Linked DNA regions of Lentimicrobium sp. L6. The protein of the gene in region 2 interacts with the protein of the main gene of each other region in a pairwise test. Links are inferred from orthologs where the notes say so. Each region holds a gene or a part of one and is shown on either strand. Other genes may lie near its edges. The genes, in order: HNS38_RS15505 and HNS38_RS18425.

Region 1 (6,921 bases), on a different replicon or contig from region 2:
TATCGCGATCATCGCTCTTTTGTGATGGCAGATATACCAGGGATTATTGAAGGAGCTCATGATGGTAAAGGCCTTGGAATTAGGTTTTTAAGACATATTGAAAGAAACTCCATCCTCTTGTTTTTGGTTCCAGGAACTACTGAAGATGTGAGAAAAGAATACGAAATCTTAGTCAATGAATTGAGGATGTATAATCCAGAATTATTAGACAAGGAAAGGTTTTTAATCGTTACCAAATCAGATCTACTAGATGAGGAGTTGGAGAGTATGTTGAGTGAGGATTTAAAAGATATTCCGCATATGTATATTTCTGCCGTTGCTCAAATTGGGCTGGACAAGCTAAAAGATGAGCTTTGGAAATTGATGATGAAGGATTATCATAAATAGTTTCTTCACCACGGAGGCAAGGAGACACGGAGGTTCACTAAGAATTTAACAAAACTATTGTGAAATTTGAATCTCTTTGTTTTATACACCACAGATAAAAATTGAACAAAGACTCATAGAGGTTTCATATTTAAAATGACAGAAGAAGAACATAATCGGATTTCAAAAAATAATACTAGATGCTGCTCTAACAGTTCATAAAGAGATGGGACCTGGATTATTAGAATCTGTTTATGAATATTGCTTAATTGATGAATTAAGATCTCGTGGTTTAAAAGCAGAACAACAAATATTACTGCCTCTATTTTATAAAGAAAAAAAATTAACCAAAGATTTCAGGATAGACATTCTAGTTAATGATGAGATAATAATTGAAATAAAAGCAGTAGAAATCCTATTACCTATACATAAAGCACAAATTATTTCTTATTTAAAACTCGCTGACAAATGGTTAGGTCTACTAATCAATTTCAATGTCCCACTTTTGAAAGATGGATACAAAAGATTTGTAAATGGTTATATTGATAAATAAAGATTCTTTTGTGTTTCTCTGTGCCTTAGTGTCTAAGTGTCTAAGTGGTAAAATTAAAAATGCACATCATGAGGAAATAGACTATTTTTGCATTTTTAAACAAGCATAAAACTGATAGATAATTAAATGGAATTTCTAGTCAATTTAGATCAATCATTATTTCTATTTTTGAATGGACTACATGCCACTTGGCTCGATCCTGTCATGTGGTGGCTGAGTGATAAGCTCATCTGGGTTCCTTTATATATTTTTATTCTTTACCTCCTCATTAAAAAATACCAATGGAGGAGCGTAGGAATCTTGCTAAGTATAGCCTTATTAATTGCGGCTAGTGATCAAGTTTCTGTTTGGTTTAAATATGGCTTTGAGCGATTCCGCCCAACACACACCGAAGGATTGAAAGAACAAATTCATACTCTCAATGGATATTTTGGCGGTGCTTATGGCTTTGTTTCTTCTCATGCCTCCAACAGCTTTGCCTTAGCCGCCATGACTTCATTTTTCTTGGCTCCCCATTATAAAAACTACAGATGCTATGCTTTTACTTGGGCAGCAATGGTGAGTTATAGCCGAATTTATTTGGGAGTGCATTTTCCGGGAGATATTATTGGCGGAGCTCTTCTAGGAATTTTATTGGCTTATTTAATTTATCGCTTTTACCTTTACTTTGGCACAAAATGCCCTAATAATTATTGCTAATGGGACACTTAGAACAAAAATATAATATTGATGTGGTTTTTGAGGACAATCACCTCATCGTCATCAATAAGAAACCGGGACAAATTGCCCAAGGCGACAAAACGGGTGACGAACCTTTAAATGAGATTTTAAAGGCTTACCTCAAGGAGAAATATGATAAACCAGGAAATGTATACCTGGGACTCGTTCATCGCTTAGATCGCCCTACTAGCGGAGGCTTGGTGTTTGGGAAAACAGACAAAGCCAGTAGTCGCCTCAGCAAAATGTTTCAAACCAGAGAAGTAAAAAAAACCTATTGGGCTGTAGTCGATCATCGACCTCCTCTAACAGAAGATACCCTAGAGCATTACCTCATCAAGAATCAAGAGAAGAATAAATCTGCCGTTGCAAAACCCAGCAATAAAAATGGTAAAAAGGCCATTCTTCATTATAAATACCTTTCGTCTATTGACAAATATCATTTGCTGGAAATTACTCTAGAAACAGGTCGCCATCATCAAATCAGGGCACAATTGGCTAAAATTGGATGTCATATTAAAGGCGATGTAAAGTATGGTTTTAAAAGAGGGAATCAAGACCAATCCATTCATCTTCATGCTCGATATATGGAATTTATACATCCGGTAAAAAAGGAGAATATGAGGTTTGAATTTGCCTTACCAGAAGATGTAGTTTGGAAAGCTTTTCTGTAAAAAATAAACCAAAAAAAGCCTCATCTTAAATTGATGAGGCTTTCTATATCAAAATATTTTGATTTATTTCTCTTTATTCACTCCAGCTAAGTCTTCTAGCATTTCTGTAGTAATAGATTTTGGCCTTTCTAGAGGATAGCTTAAAGCTCTGTCCCAAATTACATTTGAAAGTACTCCAAATGCACGTCCAATTCCAAATAACACAGTATAGAAATCGAATTCTGTAATACCATAATACCATTGAATGATGCCCGATTGCGCATCAACATTAGGCCAAGGGTTCTTCGCTTTACCTTGCTCTTGCAAGATTGGAGGAACTACTTTATAAAGCATATCAGTATATTTGAACAATTCATAATCTGAAAGATTTTTCTGACAGAATTCTCTTTGAATCGTATATCTTGGATCAGTCTTACGCAATACCGCATGACCAAAACCTGGTATGACTTGACCACTGTTTAGGGTATCCCAAACAAACTGCTTCATTTCATCTTCAGTTGGTAGCTCACCACCCATTTTTTCTTTTAGATCTTGTAACCACCTTAGTACCTCTTGGTTTGCCAATCCATGTAATGGACCTGCTAAACCATTAATCATTCCAGAAGTAGCATAATAAACATCCGATAACGAACTAGCCACTAAATGGCCTGTATGTGCACTAACATTACCACTCTCATGGTCAGCATGAACAATAAAATACATTCTGGCTACATCATCATAAGGCTTAGCAATGCCCATCATATGAGCGAAATTAGCACCAAAATCTAAATTCGGATTAGATTGAATTCTTACTCCATCTTTGTATTGCTTAGAATAAATATAAGCTGCAATCTCAGGAAGCTTAGCTAATAAATTCATAGCATCCTCATAAGTAGAATCCCAGTAATCCTGCTTATTCATGCCTGCATGATATTTTCTATTAAAGAAAGACTCACGCTGCATGGTCATAATAGCCGAAGAGAATATAGCCATGGGATGAGAACAGCAAGGATAAGCATCTATGACCTCATAAACATACCTCGGAAGAATTCTACGATTGCTGAAATCGTTAATCACATCAGCTACTTGGCTTTCTGTTGGTACTTCTCCAGTAAGTAATAAAAAGAATAGTCCCTCAACATAAGGCATACTTGCACCTTTAGCTTTAGGTAGCTTTTCAAATACTTCGGGCAATGTAAATCCACGATATCTAATTCCTTCATTAGGATCCAGGTAAGAAATATCGGTTACCAAACTTTTGATTCCCCTCATTCCACCTAATATCTGAGAAACAGTAACATCCGCCACTTTTACATCGCCATAATTATTCAATAAGTTGGCAACTCGTGGTCTGTGCTCTTGTATTTTCTGATAGAGTATGTTTTTTAATTCACTCATTATTATAGGTTTTTTAGATGTTTATATAATTCGTTTTTGTTATAGGTATCCTTCTTTATTTAAAACACCTTCAAAAATAGTGTTTTATTTCCTAATTTCATAGGGCCTAAAAAATAGCAGAGTAAAATGAGACCTTTGCAAACTACCCTTTTACAAAGGTCTCAGATCATTTAAATATTATCGATGATAGAATTCAATGTAGCACTTGGACGCATTGCTTTTTCGCAAAGCTCAGGATTTGGCAGATAATATCCACCAATCTCCACTGCTTTTCCTTGTACTTCTAACAATTCTTTTGTTATCTGATCTTGTTTTACATTCAGTTCCTTTGCTATAGTCTCAAACTTAGCCTTCATTTCGGCATCCTCATTTTGAGCAGCTAATGCTTCGGCCCAATACATGGCTAAATAAAAATGGCTTCCTCTATTATCTATCTCATTTACTTTTCTTGATGGTGATTTATCAAGGTCTAGAATTTTAGCCACAGCCTGATCCAGAGCTTTTCCTAATACAAGCGCCTTGGGGTTTTCACTTTTCACACCAAGATCTTCTAAAGAAACGGTAAGAGCTAAAAACTCTCCCAATGAATCCCAACGTAAATGACCTTCTTCTAGAAATTGTTGAACATGTTTAGGTGCAGATCCTCCAGCTCCAGTTTCAAACAAACCGCCATTGGCTAATAATGGAACGATAGAAAGCATTTTTGCAGAAGTCCCTAATTCTAGGATAGGGAAAAGGTCTGTTAAATAGTCTCTAAATATATTTCCCGTTACTGAAATAGTATCTAATCCTTGTTTAGTACGAGCTAAAGTATACTTCATAGCTTCTACAGGTGCCATGATTTTAATTTCCAAACCACTCAAATCATGATCTTTCAAATAAAGATTCACCTTTTTAATCAATTCTGCATCGTGGGCTCTGTTTTTATCTAACCAAAATATGGCTGGATTACCTGTAGCTTTTGCTCTATTTACTCCAAGCTTTACCCAATCTCTAATAGGTAAATCCTTCGCTTGGCTAGCTCTCCAAATATCACCACATTCTACTGTGTGTTCCATAATAGACTCGCCTTTAGAGTTCACTACACGAATAACACCATTTGCTTGTGCTTTAAAAGTTTTATCATGAGAACCATATTCCTCTGCTTTTTGAGCCATTAATCCCACATTGGACACATTTCCCATTGTCGCAGGATCAAAAGCACCATTTTCTCTACAGAAATCTATGGATTCTTGGTACCATTTTGAATAAGAACGATCTGGAATCATGGCTTTGGTATCATGAAGCTGACCATCTGCTCCCCACATTTTTCCAGAATCACGAACCACATTGGGCATGGAAGCATCAATAATGACATCGTTACTGGCATGCAAATTGGTAATTCCTTTATCAGAATCTACCATAGCAAGCTTAGCTCTATGATTATAAGTATCAGCAATAGCGGCTTCTATTTCTTCTTTTTGCGCAACTGGGAGTTTTTGGAGTCTTTGATAAAGATCACCTAATCCTAAATCGGCATTCACCCCTAATTTCGCAAATATTTCGGCATATTTAGCAAAAACATCTTTAAAATAAACCGATACAAAATGACCGAACATGATAGGATCTGACACCTTCATCATGGTGGCTTTCAAATGAACAGAGAAAAGTAAATCTCTTTTCTTAGCATCCTCTAATTCCTCCTCTATATAGCTACGTAATGCTTTAACACTCATATAGGAAGAATCCATAACCTCACCTTGCAACAAAGCTAGCTTATCTTTAAGCACAGTTACATGACCATCTTCACCAATAAATTCAATTTTTACATCATCAGCCTGAGCCATAGTAACTGATTGTTCGTTACCAAAGAAATCACCACCTTTCATAGTTGCTACTTCTGCTTTTGAATCTTTAGACCATATTCCTAATTTTTTAGGATGCTTTTGAGCAAATTCTTTTACTGATGGAGCGACTCTACGGTCGGAGTTCCCTTGCCTCAAAACTGGGTTCACGGCTGAGCCTAAAACTTTAGCATATCGAGATAACACATCTTTATCTGTGTCATTTATTATTTCCTCTGGATAATTAGGTAGTTTGTAGCCTTTTTCTTGAAGCTCATTAATGGCGGCCTTTAATTGTGGAATGGAAGCACTTATATTAGGTAACTTAATGATATTGGCTTCTGGCTGTTTTACCAATTCGCCTAGCAAAGCTAAATCGTCATTCTGACATTGCTCTTCAGTTAAGTAATCTGAAAAATGAGACAACACCCTGCCTGCAAGAGAGATATCACATGTTTCCATATTAATTCCCGCTTGGTTTGTAAATGCATTCACTATAGGCAATAAAGAATAAGTTGCCAATGCCGGTGCTTCATCTGTATGTGTATAGATGATTTTTGATTGATTGTTCTTCATCTTAAAATTGTTTGTCAATTTGGTTGATATTAGACTTGTTTAAATATGTGTGTTTTTTTGCATTTGTATGAAATACAAAGAACTTCTTTTTTGTGCTCGCAAAAGTGATAGTATTCTTTGAAATATCCAATCCGTAGAAACATGAAAAAGGCGAAAAGATGTCTATGTATTTTACCCGCTCAAAGGTACAAAGGATTTATGATGCAAGCATAATAAATATGTGTTTTTTTGTCTATTTTAACGCTATTAATGCGCTTCAAAACCGAAGTTCTCTTTCTGAGAAAAAAAATAATCTAAAGAAAATTGAAAATATTTTGAAAAAACTATTGCAAGATCCAAATTTATTATATCTTTGCACTCGCAAAACAACGATGGCGTCGTAGCTCAGTTGGTAGAGCAGAGGACTGAAAATCCTTGTGTCACTGGTTCAATTCCAGTCGATGCCACAAAAGCCCGAAATATTTCGGGCTTTTTTTATGCCCAATAGTTAAAATTTGAGAGGTTTGATATCCTCATAGATTCCTCATCTCGATAATTAGTATTTTTGCAAAAAATAAAAGAATGAATATTGCAGCATTGGTTTCTGGAGGAGTGGATAGCTCCGTTACAGTTCATTTATTGAAAGAAATGGGCTACGATCCTACTATTTTCTATATCAAGATAGGATTAGAAGACGAACCTGGTTATGTATGCCCCAAGGAGGAGGATATTGAAATTACTTCCTATATCGCAAAAAAATACGGTTGCAATATGGAAATTATTGACTTGCAAAAAGAGTATTACGAAACCGTGGTAAAGTACACCTTGGATACCGTGAAGGAAGGGTTTACACCCA
Region 2 (6,963 bases):
TAAACTCATTTATTCTTTGTTCGCGAGTTTCTCCTCCATGACCATCAGGATGGGCATCTAAATAATGAGGATTAATCTGAAATGGAACTACATTTAAGCAATTAAATGAGATGGGCTCAATTATAGGCATATCGTTGGTAGTTTTTAAACTTGGGCAAGCAACATTCGATCCTGCACTCCACCCCATGTACGGCATTCCTTCTAGAATACGTTTCTTAATAGCTTTCATAATACCTGTTTGCTGCATCATATAAACTAAATGAAATGTATTCCCTCCACCTACTGCAACTGCTTCAGCATTCTCAACTGCCTGAACAGGATTTTCTTCTTTATGAATGGAATATAAGTCAAAACCTAATTCTGCATAAACTGCCTTTACTCGTGCTTCATAAGCATCAAAAGAAGCTTGTAATCCTTTATCAGAAAGGTTTACTCCTGCGTATGGAATAAATAATACTCTCTTTACTTCAACCTCTTTTAAAAATTCTTTAATCACAGGACGTGGCCATCCTAAATATTCTTCTCCTGCATTAGTGGAATTACTGATCAGTAATAAATTTCTGTTCATATCTATATTTTATATGTTATTTCTCATTTTTGGGTAAATCTAATATATTTTGTTCATTTGACATATCTAAAGTCTGAATATTCCGTAATTTTCGGTTTATTGCATTTGTTCTCGTACTACTTAATGTCTCCAAAGAAGTCGAGGCAGTGTTTAAATGTTTTTGGACTTTATCTAAATGCTCAGCAAAATTTCCAAACTCCTGTTTCACGGCTTTTAATACATCCCAAACCTCACTACTTCTCTTTTGCACCGCTAATGTTCTAAATCCCATATTCAAGCTACTTAGCAAGGCTGAAAGCGTGGTTGGCCCAGTTATAGTGATTTTATAATCTCTTTGCAATTTCTCAAATACACCAGCATGACGCAGTACTTCGGCATAAAGACTCTCCACAGGCAAAAACATAATGGCAAAATCTGTGGTATGGGGCGGATCGATGTATTTTGAGCTAATGTCTTTGGCAAATCCATCTATGCTTCGGAGTAAAAGTTTTTGTACTGAGTCGATTTTATCCTTATCACCCTCCTCATAGGCCTCTAAAAGCAATTGGTAGTTCTCTATTGGAAATTTAGAATCGATAGGTAACCAAACATTTTTATCGTCAGTTTTACCTGGCAATTTGATGGCAAATTCAACATGAGCTTGGCTTCCTTTTTTGGTTTGTACATTTTTCGCATATTGCTCACTGGTTAAAATCTGCTCTAGGATATTCCCCAATTGATATTCTCCCAAAACACCTCTTGTCTTTACATTAGTAAGAACTTTCTTTAAATCCCCTACTCCACTGGCAAGCGTCTGCATCTCTCCAAGGCCTTTATGCACCAGCTCCAATCTATCACTGACCAATTTAAAAGATTCACCCAACCGCTTTTCTAGAGTTGATTGTAATTTCTCATCAACAGTCTGACGCATTTTTTCCAATTGACTGCTATTGTCTTCTCGTATGGACTTTAAACTGGAATCTACATTTTCTTTCAAGCTTTTAATCTGATCCAGAGCCAACTTATTCTGATCTAATTGTTGCTGATTCAAATCACCAAACCTCACTCGCAATTCTTCATTGATATTTTTAATACCAAAGGCAAAATCTTCTCTATTTACTTTGGATTCTTTTTGCAAACGCTCCTCAAAACGTTGGAAACGATCGTTCATTAAGTCTAATAGTTGTGATTGTTTTTGATTAGTCTCCTCCATAAATTGCTTTTGAGAAAACTGTAAATCATCGTTTAAATCTTTTAATAATTTAGAAAACTGATTTAACTGTTCTTTTTGGAGGATGGTATTCTCGTTAATTCTCTTTAACAAAGAATCTTGAAACCCTATAAAACTATTGGAATTTTCTTTTCTGTTTTCAGAAAACAATTCACGAGTCTCACGAGAAGCATCAGCAAACTTTTCATGAATAGCAGACTGAAATCCAATGCTATTCGATTCTGGAGCTTTGCTCTTTTTAAAAACAAAAACGAGTAATAATATCAATAATAAAGCATTTGCAGAAATCAATAAACTCAGAATCATGTTAAATGTTTTAGGATTTCAAATTTAAGAAAAAAAAGGAAGACGAATGTAAAAAGGCGGAAGACAGATGACGGATGTTGGATGACAGAAGTATCACATTTAATAGTAGTATGAACATACGCTGTACTAAAAATGGTCAACCCTATTTAGGCATTCACACAGGACAAGCTTAAAACATTGAACTTTGAACCAAGTATTAAAAACCCCGACTCACCATCTCAATACAAAAAAGTCTACTACTCGTTACTTTTCACCCTTTGCTCTATGCTCTTCACTCCATCAACCTCCAGCCTTTTTAGCCTTATATCCTTGATCCATCAAAATCTTCATGATTTTATCGCGATGATCTCCTTGAATGATTATCTCACCTTCTTTGGCCGAACCTCCTACTCCACATTTGGATTTTAACAATTTGCCTAAGTCTTTTAAATCATCTTCGGAACCTATGAACCCTTTAATCACAGAAGCCGTTTTTCCTCCTCTGTGTTTCTTGTCCAACCAAACTCTTAAATCTTGTTCACTAGGCGCAATGCTTTCTTCTTCAGCTCCACCAAAATCGTATTCGTAGTCTTGATTAGTGGAATAAACCACATCTCCTGTTATATTCTTAAATTTCTTTTTCTTAGCCATAATTATACTTTTGGTAACCAGATTTTCAAATTTCTGGGATTCATTACTATCTCTACTTTTTTCCCCACCTTTAATGATTCACCATCCACATTGGCATATTCATTATCATTAGGTGAAATCTGAATCTTCTTTCCTCTGATAATTTCTATTAAATTAGATTCGTGGGCTTTTGCACTCCAAACCTTTGACAGTACTTGTGGGACCCGCACTAATTTAGGTTTCCGAATAATACAAACATCCAATAAGCCATCACAGAGACTAGCTAAAGGTGAAATCTTGGTATTATAACCAAACTGATTGGAGTTGGCAATGCTTATCATAGCAGCTTTTCTCTTGAACTTTTGTCCATCGATCAACAAATCATATTCTTGTTCCTGATATTTAAAAAACTCTTTGATACTCAAAGATGCATAACCCACAAACCCTCTATTTTTATAATGGGCAAATTTTTCTGCTATCAAACTATCAAAGCCAACACCTGCAATACTCACAAAAAAGTGACCATTTAATTCTGCAGTATCAATCGCGCTAGTTTCAGCATTATTCATTTGTAAAATGGCTTTCTTAGTATCTAGCTCCCAATTTAGATGCCTCGCCAAACCATTACCAGAACCTTGTGGAATGATTGCTAAAGCGGCTTGGGTCCCAGCTATTTCTTTAGCAATTTCATTTATGGTTCCATCCCCTCCTACCGCAACTATTACATCAAATTTGTCATGATATTTCCTTGCTATTTTGGCTCCATGACCTATATATTCAGTATATTTAATATCAAAATCAAAATAGTTTCCATCCAAATAAACAGGAATAAGATCAGCTATTTTCGACTTATCTCGTCCACCACTTATAGGGTTAATAATAAATAATACTCTCCGTTTATTCATGATTTTTAATTCTGATTTGGTTCTGAATCATTCGATTATTATATTGCTGTTGGAATGCCTTCTCAAAAGTGACCAAATCATTAATATCTCTCTTATTCAATACATTATTTTTCAACAAACTATCTTTACGATATTCATATAATGATTTTGGATTTCCATCCTCCATCTGCAATAAATATTCCTCATCCATCATCTGAAGATTTCCATTAAAATAATTCACCGCGAATATTCTAGAGGAGCCTTCAAAGATAGAATTACCGAAAGCAATAATACTATCCTGCATTCCTAAATAATGTAATATAGAAGGATAAATATCAGTTTGTTGGACGAGTTTCTTTTTAGAACGACGAGTCATTAAAGTATCTCCAGGAGCAAAAAATGCTATGGGAATACTAAATTGACCCAAACTATTTTGGTATGCCGCCTCTGCCCCTTCGCTGGTATGATCGGCAGTAATCACAAACAAAGTATTTTGATACCAATTTTTGGTTTTAGCAGATGTAAAAAACTGCTTCAAAGCAAAATCACTATAAGCAATGGCTTGTTGAATTTGCAGTTTTCCCTTGGGGAATTTACCTGTATACTCAGCCGGAATTTGATAAGGATGATGGGAAGACAAAGTAAACAAGGCCGCTAAAAAAGGTTCTTTAAATTCAGTCAATTCTTCAGTAAAATATTGCAGATACTTTTCATCCCAAATTCCCCAATGCCCATCATAATCCTCTGGATTTGGATACTCGTTCTTCCCATAATACTCTTGAAATCCAGCGGCACTAGCATAGGCATCAAAGCTCATGGTTCCATTATTTCCTCCATGAAAAAAAGCAGTTTGATAGTTATAATGATTCAGACTATGAGCTAAACCTTCAATCTGATTTCCTGCATAAGGACTGTTTAAGAACGACTCGTCCGACAAAGTAGGTAAAGCAGATAAAATGGCTGGTATTCCTTCGATACTTCTCTTTCCATTGGCAATTCCCGAAAACACCAAACTATGCTCGAACAAACTATCCAGAAATGGGGTAAAACTTTTCTGATGACTCAAATAACCAATATGTTCAGAGGAGAAGCTCTCTAAAATTAAAACCACCACATTCTTGATAGGCTCAGGAACCGAATCTAGAGGAGGATATGATTGAACAGGTTGGTAGTTTTTTTCTAATTCGACTTCCGTAAAATCACTTTTTAATTCCAAACCCGTTTGTCCTACCGATTTAATGATAGTAAAAGGAGTATTTAAGACAACAGGAGAAAGACGAGCAGGTGCGTGTAAACTGGCATCTACTATATTTATGGGTTTCAATTGAAAACCGCCTCTAATTCCAATAATTACAATCCCCATCGAGACTATAAAAATCACTGTCTGCAATATAAAAGTCTTGATACTCCATGGATTTCTATTGACTTTAACACGCACTCCATTAAAAGAGAACACCAAGAAAACCAAAAGTACTATCGCCATTAAAAAAGCATACCAGAAATCTACTAAAAAACGAGGTGCCACTTCCCAAAATGTCTCCATAGAGGACAAATAGGAAAATATATCAAAGGTCATCCTTTTTAAAGTGAATCGATAATAAATAGCATCGGACAAATTCAAAAAGATGGCCAAGGTTAAGGCTATTAAGGTAGGCACCTTTATAATAGCCTGAAATACTTTAGCGCTCCTAAAGGGCATTGGAATGGTATTTCCAATAATAAACAAGGCGCTCAGCATAAACAACACACTCAAATCGAAACGTAAGCCTACAAAAATTGCCCATGCAATATCGCTAGTAGTAAATCCAGAAAACAGTTGGAAATTGAAAACATACAAGCTCACTCTCGAAAGAACTAACACCAATAATATCATCAACAACCGCTTTAGAAAAGCGATATAATGACTTCTAATATGTGGATATGATCCTAAGAGAGCTTTCATAAAAAGCTACAAATGTAAAGAAACACTTTGGGAATTAAACCTCTGTGATGTTATTTCTGATGGCAAATTTTACCAGATCGACTGTTGTACGAAGATTAATTTTGCGCATAATATTATTCTTATGACTTTCCACTGTCCGAATGCTAATAAAAAGTTTATCGGCAATCTCACTATTGGTATAGCTTTCAGAGAATAACTTCAACACTTCCAGCTCGCGCTCAGATAATACATTCAGCTGCTTGTCCAACGGACTCTCACTATCACTGGCTTTCCTTAAATAAGAATTTAATAGAATATTGGTGATGGATTTACCATAATAATCGTATCCACTGCGCAAGGTATATATAGCCTCCACTAATTCCGCTCGCGTAGTGTCTTTTGTTAAAAACCCTTTAGCACCGGCTTTTATAGACTTCAAAATAAAAGACTCACGAGTGTTTAACGACAAGACCAACAACCGTGCTTTTGAATAATCATTAGCAATTTTCTTAATCTCAGCTACATCATCCGCATTCGACAAATAAGAATGATAAAGTATGATATTGGGCTGAGACAAACGCACCCTTCGGGTGAGTTCTTCAGCAGTATTATAGAAATCAGTTATTTCAATATCGTTGACATCCGAGAGTAAAGATCTAATGCCTTCACAAATTATTTTATTACTATCCTTGATAACTACTCTAATCAAAACTTTATTTTTTAATATTCGGGGCAAATATAAAGAATATTTCACATAGAATTCATAAATTCGTTATCTCATAAACAGAACTTAAAAAGCTATGTCAGATAAACTATCACATAACGATATAAAATTCCCAAAAGAAAGTAAATCACTCAAGCATTTAAAAGAGCTATCTTGTATCAATCAGATAGTTGGTGTACTCAAGGAGAACAAGTCTTTGGCAGAGTCTTTAAAAGAAATCGTGACCCTCCTACCTCAGTTCTGGCAGTATGCTGATTACACTGTTGCACGCATTCATTTCGATGGAGAGAATTATAAAAGTCCAAAATTCAATTTTTCTCCTTGGAAACTGCAAAAAAGATTCTCTACCATAAAAGGTAAGCTGGGTTATGTGGAAGTATATTATACAGCTGAATTTATGGAAGCTGACCAAGGGCCATTCTGTACTGAAGAGACAAATCTTTTAAGTATTATCACCTCAAAAATCACAGGATTTCTAAATAGCCTCGAAGCCAAGTCTAAGAAACCTGACAATGAACATGAGTTTATTTCCTTTCATAGGGAAGAAAACCCTAAAGAAAAAAAGTTAGTCACAAGAAAGCTGCTACAGCGATTTATCAATAAGAATAATTATGCCCGTGATATCTATCATGATCTCATGCCTTATAAGGTTAAAGAAATTCTTTTAGTCGCCAATCTTTACGATGCTTACAGTATAGAAAAAGAAGGCCGATTTAGTGAATATGTATTGGGGGAATACAG

The links.
Region 1: the proteins of HNS38_RS18425 (region 2) and HNS38_RS15505 interact in binary tests that used the Escherichia coli proteins (3 or more experiments, as listed by UniProt). The link is inferred for Lentimicrobium sp. L6 from one-to-one orthologs.

Annotation. Positions count from the first base shown.
Region 1 is NZ_JABKCA010000066.1:2,543-9,463, reverse strand. The notes cover bases 1,531-4,488. They hold HNS38_RS15505 (citrate (Si)-synthase), read right to left. Parts: upstream 3,688-4,488; coding sequence 2,374-3,687; downstream 1,531-2,373. Other genes in these bases: HNS38_RS15500 (NADP-dependent isocitrate dehydrogenase), read right to left, coding at 3,858-4,488; HNS38_RS15510 (RluA family pseudouridine synthase), read left to right, coding at 1,645-2,310; HNS38_RS15515 (phosphatase PAP2 family protein), read left to right, coding at 1,531-1,618. In the rest of the region: GTPase ObgE, read left to right, coding at 1-387; HNS38_RS15520 (GxxExxY protein), read left to right, coding at 593-919; more of HNS38_RS15515, read left to right, coding at 1,046-1,530; more of HNS38_RS15500, read right to left, coding at 4,489-6,086; tRNA 2-thiouridine(34) synthase MnmA, read left to right, coding at 6,648-6,921.
Region 2 is NZ_JABKCA010000101.1:5,605-12,567, reverse strand. What follows is about bases 1,658-4,657. They hold HNS38_RS18425 (diacylglycerol kinase family protein), read right to left. Parts: upstream 3,599-4,657; coding sequence 2,717-3,598; downstream 1,658-2,716. Other genes in these bases: HNS38_RS18420 (LTA synthase family protein), read right to left, coding at 3,591-4,657; HNS38_RS18430 (translation initiation factor), read right to left, coding at 2,364-2,714; HNS38_RS18435 (DNA recombination protein RmuC), read right to left, coding at 1,658-2,084. In the rest of the region: dipeptidase PepE, read right to left, coding at 1-568; more of HNS38_RS18435, read right to left, coding at 585-1,657; more of HNS38_RS18420, read right to left, coding at 4,658-5,450; HNS38_RS18415 (response regulator transcription factor), read right to left, coding at 5,554-6,207; HNS38_RS18410 (PEP/pyruvate-binding domain-containing protein), read left to right, coding at 6,299-6,963. UniProt on the Escherichia coli protein: In vitro phosphorylates phosphatidylglycerol but not diacylglycerol; the in vivo substrate is unknown.